2 regions of the Kitasatospora atroaurantiaca genome follow, and region 2 is predicted to be linked to the other one. Evidence: riboswitches for the same ligand, from Rfam matches in the RefSeq annotation. Region 2 holds a riboswitch; the other holds the start of a gene.

Region 1 (3,396 bases), 2.6 Mb from region 2:
CGGAAGGTACGGCGCCGCAGTCTTCCGATTTCGCGCAGTTCCCCGCGCCCCTGGTGGTTCACCGCCTGCGTCGGTCTGCCACCTCTGAGGACGGGGCTCACCGCTTGCGCCGGTACTCCGGGACGGTCCGCATCGGTGGGCGTTCCAGGGCGCCGACCGGGTGGGTGTGGGCGGTGAAGTCGCGGGTTTCGGGGTCGCGGGTGAACTGGGTGAGCAGGGGGTGGACCAGGTCCGCGGAGGCCTTCAGGCGGTGGGTGCGGTCGAGGCGCTCCAGGGCCGTCCGGTAGATGGTCGCGGCCATCCTGCCGAGGGCCTGGCCGTCCTGGTGCCGGTGATGCCGGACGCCGACGTCCACCTGGGCCAGCGCGTCCAGGCCGACCGCGTCCAGGGCGTCCACCAGCAGCCCGAGCTCGACTCCGTAGCCGGTCGGGAAGTGCAGTTGCTCGAGCAGCGAGCGGCGGGCCGCGTACTCGCCGCCCAGCGGCTGGACGAAGCCGGCCAGCTGCGGCCAGTGCAGGTTGAGCAGCGGGCGCGCGACCAGCTCGGTGACCCGGCCGCCGCCCGCCGGGACCACCGCTCCGTCGGTCTCCAGCGGGCGGTCGTACATCGCCTTGACCAGCTGGATCTCCGGGTCGGTGAGCAGCGGGCCGACGATCCCCGAGACGAAGGCCGGGTCGAACTCCCGCAGGTCGGCGTCGATGAAGCAGACGATCTCGCCGGAGGTGACCAGCAGCGAGCGCCAGAGCACCTCGCCCTTGCCCGGCGCGGCGGGCAGCCGGGGGAGTATGTCGTCCCGGTGCACCACCCGGGCGCCGGCGTCGGCGGCCATCTGCGCCGTCCGGTCGACCGAGCCTGAGTCGACCACCACCAGCTCGTCCACCAGCGGCAGCCGCTCCATCAGCTCGCGGCGGATCACCCGGACGATCTCGCCGACCGTCGGCTCCTCGTCCAGTGCGGGCAGGACCACGCTGACCGTGCCGGCCGGGCCCGCCGCCTTCTTGGCGGCCAGCAGGGTGCGCGCCGGACGGTCGGCCGCGGTCCAGGAGCGGCGGCGCAGCCAGGACGCCACCTCCGGGAGCGGGGCCGGGGTCAGCTGGTCGGGCAAGACAACACTCCTAGAAAGATCTATCTCGCGTGGCGGACGGTCGGCTTCACGGCTGACGCCTTCGGTTACAGTCTTCGTACTGCGGTCGGACCTTTGCACATCGGGGTCTGTCCCAGAGAGTGACCACAACTTCATAGAGCTCATCCAGAGGGACTGAGGGAACGGCCCGTTGAAGTCCCGGCAACCTTCTCGCTCGGCTGTCACAGGCCCCGGCGGGACAGGTGCCAATTCCGTCCTGTGGCGCGACCGCGTCACGGGGAAGATGAGGAGAGAGGCCTCCGCCATCATGGCTACCGCTACCCCTGTTCCAGTTTCCGCCCCGACCGTCGACCTCGGCCCCGCTGCCGCGCTGTCCTGTCGTGAGTGCGGCACCCGCTTCCCGCTCGGTCCCAGCTTCGCGTGCCTGGAGTGCTTCGGCCCGCTGGAGATCGCGTACGACTTCGGCTCGGCCGAGGCCGAGGAGCTCCGGAAGCAGATCGAGTCCGGCCCCGCCAGCATCTGGCGCTACGCTCCGCTGCTGCCCGTCCCGGCCGACGTCGCCTCGAAGCCGAACCTGAACCCGGGGTGGACCCCGCTGGTCAAGGCCGACAACCTGGGCCGTGAGCTGGGCTTCACCGCGCAGCTGCACATCAAGGACGACTCGGGCAACCCGACCCACTCCTTCAAGGACCGGGTGGTCGCCTGCGCCATCGAGGCGGCGCGCGCCTTCAACTTCACGACCCTCTCCTGCTCCTCCACCGGCAACCTGGCCGGCGCCGTCGGTGCCGCGGCCGCCCGGGCCGGGTTCAAGTCCTGCGTGTTCATCCCGCACGACCTGGAGCAGGGCAAGGTCGTCATGGCCGGGATCTACGGCGGCGAGCTGGTCGGCATCGAGGGCAACTACGACGACGTGAACCGCTTCTGCTCGGAGCTGATCGGCGACCCGGCCGGCGAGGGCTGGGGCTTCGTCAACGTCAACCTGCGCCCGTACTACGGCGAGGGCTCGAAGACGCTGGCGTACGAGATCTGCGAGCAGCTCGGCTGGCGGCTGCCGGAGCAGATCGTCATCCCGATCGCCTCGGGCTCGCAGCTCACCAAGATCGACAAGGGTCTGCAGGAGCTGATCAAGCTCGGCCTGGTCGAGGACCGGCCGTACAAGATCTTCGGGGCCCAGGCGGAGGGCTGCTCCCCGGTCTCCGCCGCCTTCAAGGCCGGCCACGACGTGATCCGCCCGGTCAAGCCGGACACCATCGCCAAGTCGCTGGCGATCGGCAACCCGGCGGACGGCCCGTACGTGCTCGACATCGCCCGCCGCACCGGCGGCGCCGTCGAGGACGTCACCGACGCCGAGGTGGTGGCCGCGATCAAGCTGCTGGCCCGTACCGAGGGCATCTTCGCCGAGACCGCGGGCGGCGTGACCGTCGGCGTGCTCAAGAAGCTGGTCGAGACCGGCCAGCTGGACCCGGCGAAGGAGACCGTCGCGATCAACACCGGCGACGGCCTGAAGACCCTTGACGCGGTGGCCGATGCGGGCCTGACCGCCACCATCCGCCCGACGCTGGACTCCTTCCGCGCCGCCGGCCTCGCGTCCGCCTGACCTCCCCCCTCACCCTGCAAGGAGCCCGCATGAGCGCCAACGTCCGCATCCCGACCATCCTGCGCACCTACACCGGCGGTGCCGCTGAGGTGGCGGCGGAGGGTGCCACCCTGTCCGCCGTCATCCAGGACCTCGACGCCAACCACCCGGGCATCGCGGCCCGCATTCTGGACGACGCCGGCAAGCTCCGCCGATTCGTCAACGTGTACGTGAATGACGACGACGTGCGTTTCGCCGAGGGCCTGGAGACCGAGATCAAGGACGGCGCGGGCATCTCCATCATCCCGGCCGTGGCCGGCGGCTGCTGAGCCGGGAACGCCCTACCATACCCCTGAGCCGTCGTCAGGCCCGGAATGCCAATTCCGGCCTGGCGGCGGCTCTCGGTGTGCCGCGCGGATATTTCCGCACTTGAGAGGGAGTAGAGTGCGCAGGTGTCAGCGCTTCTCCCCCCGCCGACCGCGCTTCTCCGCCTGAGTCGTCTCCCGGCTGGTGCCCCACGCACCGTCAGCCGATCGCATACGCAAGGCTCGTCCGGCCGCTGAGACGGCCGTTGAACAGTACGAAGCAAAAGATGTCAGGCAGGCGTCATAAATCTGTCGGTGATATGTGGCATTCGTCCGCTATGCCCAGCGCGAATTGCCGCCATGTGCCGCTTTCATCCCGTGATATCCGATAACTGCGCGGGGGAATTCTCGAAAGTTGGGCCTGTTGCAGA
Region 2 (3,396 bases):
GCCTACCTGGTCCACGTCATCGGCTTCACGGCCGGATACCTGGCCGCCTGGGCGGGGACGCGTCGGCGGGCCCCCGATACGCTGGCTCCAACCCCACGGACAGGAGCCGCAGAGTGATCACCGCGATCGTTCTCATCAAGACCAGCGTCGACCGGATCCCCGAGATCGCGGAGGCGATCGCCGCCATCGAGGGCGTCAGCGAGGTCTACTCGGTGACCGGCGGCTACGACCTGGTGGCGATGGTCCGGGTACGGCACCACGACGACCTGGCCACGGTGATCCCCGGCCGCCTCAACAAGGTCCCCGGGGTCGAGCACACCGAGACCCAGATCGCCTTCCGCACCTACTCCCAGCACGACCTCGAAGCCGCGTTCGCCCTCGGCCTCGACGAGTAGCTTTTTCGGGCTCGCCATCAGCCTGCACTATCAGGGGCGCGGGGAACTGCGCGAAATCGGAAGTGACGGCGCCGCACCTTCCGCCTCGCGCAGTTCTCCCCCAGCCTTCGGCCGGGAGGTGCCCCCACGCGCCCCTGGTGGCACCCCTCAGCGACGGGTGTCGGCAACGCAGCGGCCGCCCTCGCTGCGGTACGTCCAGCGCGCACCGTCCGTGACCAGCTCGCGAACCGCGGCCAGGAACCGCTCCAGGTGCTCGTCGGGCGTCCCGGCACCGAAGCTCACCCGAATCGCGTTCAGACTGCGCTCGCCCGGCAGCGAGGCCTCCGGCGCACCGCACTCGGACGGCGCCGCGTCCTCCCCGCCCAGCAGCGTACGGACCAGCGGGTGCGCGCAGAACAGCCCGTCCCGCACCCCGATCCCGTACTCGGCCGACAGCGCCGCCGCGAAGTGCGAGCTGTTCCACCCCTGGACGACAAACGACAGCACCCCCACCCGCGCGGCGTCCTCACCGAACAGGCTCAGCACCTTGACCTCGGGGATCTCGGCCAGCCCGGCCTTCAGACGGGCGATCAGCCGCTGCTCGCGGGCCTCCAGCACCTCGAAGCCGGCCTCGCCGAGCGCCCGGCAGGCCGAGGCGATCGAGTAGGCGCCGATCACGTTCGGCGAGCCGGCCTCGTGCCGCGCCGGGCCGCTCTGCCACTCGACGGCCACCGAGCCGTCCACCTCGCGGGCGACCGTACGGCTCGCGCCGCCACCTGCCAGGTACGGCTCGGCCGCGTCTAGCCAGTCGCTGCGCCCGGCGAGCACGCCCGCGCCGAACGGGGCGTACAGCTTGTGGCCGGAGAAGGCGACCCAGTCGACGCCGAGCTCGCGGACGGAGACCCGGTGGTGGGGAGCGAGCTGCGCGGCGTCCAGGACGACCCGGGCGCCGTGCCGGTGAGCCACCTCGGTGAGCTCGGCGACGGGCCACAGCTCGCCGGTGACGTTGGAGGCGCCGGTGACGCAGAACAGCTTCGGGCCCTCGACCGCGTCGGCGAGCGCGGCGTCGAGGGCGGCAACGGCCTCGGCGTGCGAGCGCGGGGCCCGCAGGTAGGTGACCGTCAGGCCCTCACGGCGCCAGGGCAGCAGCGAGGCGTGGTGCTCGGTCTCGAAGGCGAAGACCCGGGTGCCGGCCGGGAGCACGCCCGCCAGCAGGTTGAGCGAGTCGGTGGTGGCGCGGGTGAAGACCACCTGGTCGCCCTCGCGCAGGTCGAGGAACTCCTCGACGGTGCGGCGGCTCTGCTCGAAGAGGTCGGTGGACAGCTGCGAGAGGTAGCCGGCGCCGCGGTGCACGCTGCCGTAGTAGGGGGCGTACGCGGCGACATCGTCCCAGACCCGCTGGAGGGCCGGGGAGCTCGCGGCGTAGTCGAGCGCGGCGTACGCGACCTTCTCGCCGCTGACCAGCGGGACCTGGACGTCGTGGCCGAGGACGGCGAGCGGGGCGCAGAGATCAGTGGTGGTCACGGACATGGGAGTGCACTCCTCCGGGGTCAGGACCCCGGGAGTGCAGATATGCCGGTGGTCCGCGCTTGCCACGCGGACGGTTCGCCGCGGAGCCCGGTCCTCACCCAGGGCACCCCGCCACGGACGGAGGGTTGCCGGACAGCAAGCTGGGGCTTGTCGCTGTCACTCATGACCTGTCGAAGACTCTAAGCACAGCCCGCAGAGTGGTCAAACCACGGCCCACCATCCGGACAAGCGCGGCGAGCCAACAGGGGGCGCGGGGAACTGCGCGTGACGGAAGACGGCGTTGCCGTCACCGCCTCGCCGAGAGCCACTGGCACTCGGTCGCGAAACGGCGTAGCGGGGTGCCTGTTGCTCCCGGTGGAGCGGTGACGGCCGTGCGTCTTCCGGTTTCGCGCAGTTCCCCGCGCCCCTGAAAGGAGACCCTCAGCGCGCCGTGGCCTCGGACCAGCGCTTCAGCGTGGCCTCCGCCGCACCCGAGTCGATCGCCGCCGCAGCCCGCTCGATACCCGCGGCCAGCTGCTCCGCCAGCGGCGCGTCGGTCAGCTCCAGCGCGACCAGCGCGGCCGCCGTGTTGAGCAGAACGGCGTCCCGTACGGGCCCCCGCTCGCCCGCCAGCAGCCGCCGGGCGACGTTGGCGTTGTACTCGGCGTCCGCGCCCCGCAGCGCCTCGATGCCGACCAGCTCGATGCCCACGTCCCGCGGGTCGAAGGCGGCCTCCGTGACCTGACCGTCCTTCACGATCCAGACCCGCGAGGTGGTGGAGATGGTCAGCTCGTCCAGGCCGTCGTCGCCCCGGAAGACCAGCGCCGTCGCGCCGCGCCGCGCCAGCACGCCCGCGATCAGCCCGGCCAGCCGGGTGTCGAAGCAGCCGATGGCGTGGGAGGTGACCCGGGCCGGGTTGGTCAGCGGCCCGAGGATGTTGAAGGCAGTGGGCACGCCGAGGTCGCGTCGGGCCGGGGCGGCGTGCCGCATCGCGGGGTGGAACTTGGCGGCGAAGCAGAAGGTGAGCCCGACCTCCTCGGCGACCTCGGCCACCCGCTCGGCGCTCAGGTCGAGGCTGATGCCGAGCCGCTCCAGGACGTCGGAGGAGCCGCTGGCCGAGGAGGCCGCCCGGTTCCCGTGCTTGACGACCTTGGCGCCCGCCGCGGCCGCCACGATCGCCGACATGGTGGAGATGTTCACCGTCTTCGCCCGGTCGCCGCCCGTGCCGACGATGTCGACGGCCGGGCCCGGGATGCTCAGCGGCTCGGCGTGCGCGTACATCGCCTCGACCAGACCGGAGATCTCGTCGACCGTCTCGCCCTTGGCCCGCAGCGCGACCACGAATCCGGCCACCTGCACCGGGCTGGCCTCGCCGCGCATGATGCTGTCCATCGCCCAGGCGGTGTCGGCCTGGGTCAGGTCGGTGCCGGCCAGCAGCGCGCTCAGGATGTCCGGCCAGGTGCGGACCACCTGCGCGGGGTCGCTACCGCCGTTCGCAGGGTGCACGTTCACC

Evidence for each region. A riboswitch is a leader RNA that binds a small molecule or an ion and turns the genes downstream of it on or off. The one in region 2 is predicted to bind S-adenosylmethionine.
Region 1: linked by a shared signal. The riboswitch ahead of thrC (threonine synthase) and the one ahead of FB465_RS08070 (aminotransferase class V-fold PLP-dependent enzyme) in region 2 are both predicted to bind S-adenosylmethionine.

What each region holds. Positions count from the first base shown of each region.
Region 1 covers NZ_VIVR01000001.1:4,361,709-4,365,104, forward strand. The annotation lists gene FB465_RS20080 (glucosyl-3-phosphoglycerate synthase) at 98-1,105, opposite strand; SAM riboswitch class I at 1,243-1,374, shown strand; gene thrC (threonine synthase) at 1,392-2,681, shown strand; gene FB465_RS20090 (ubiquitin-like small modifier protein 1) at 2,711-2,989, shown strand.
Region 2 covers NZ_VIVR01000001.1:1,797,665-1,801,060, forward strand. The annotation lists gene FB465_RS08060 (rhomboid family intramembrane serine protease) at 1-117, shown strand, start outside; gene FB465_RS08065 (Lrp/AsnC family transcriptional regulator) at 114-395, shown strand; gene FB465_RS08070 (aminotransferase class V-fold PLP-dependent enzyme) at 543-1,904, opposite strand; SAM riboswitch class IV at 1,955-2,072, opposite strand; gene trpD (anthranilate phosphoribosyltransferase) at 2,325-3,396, opposite strand, start outside.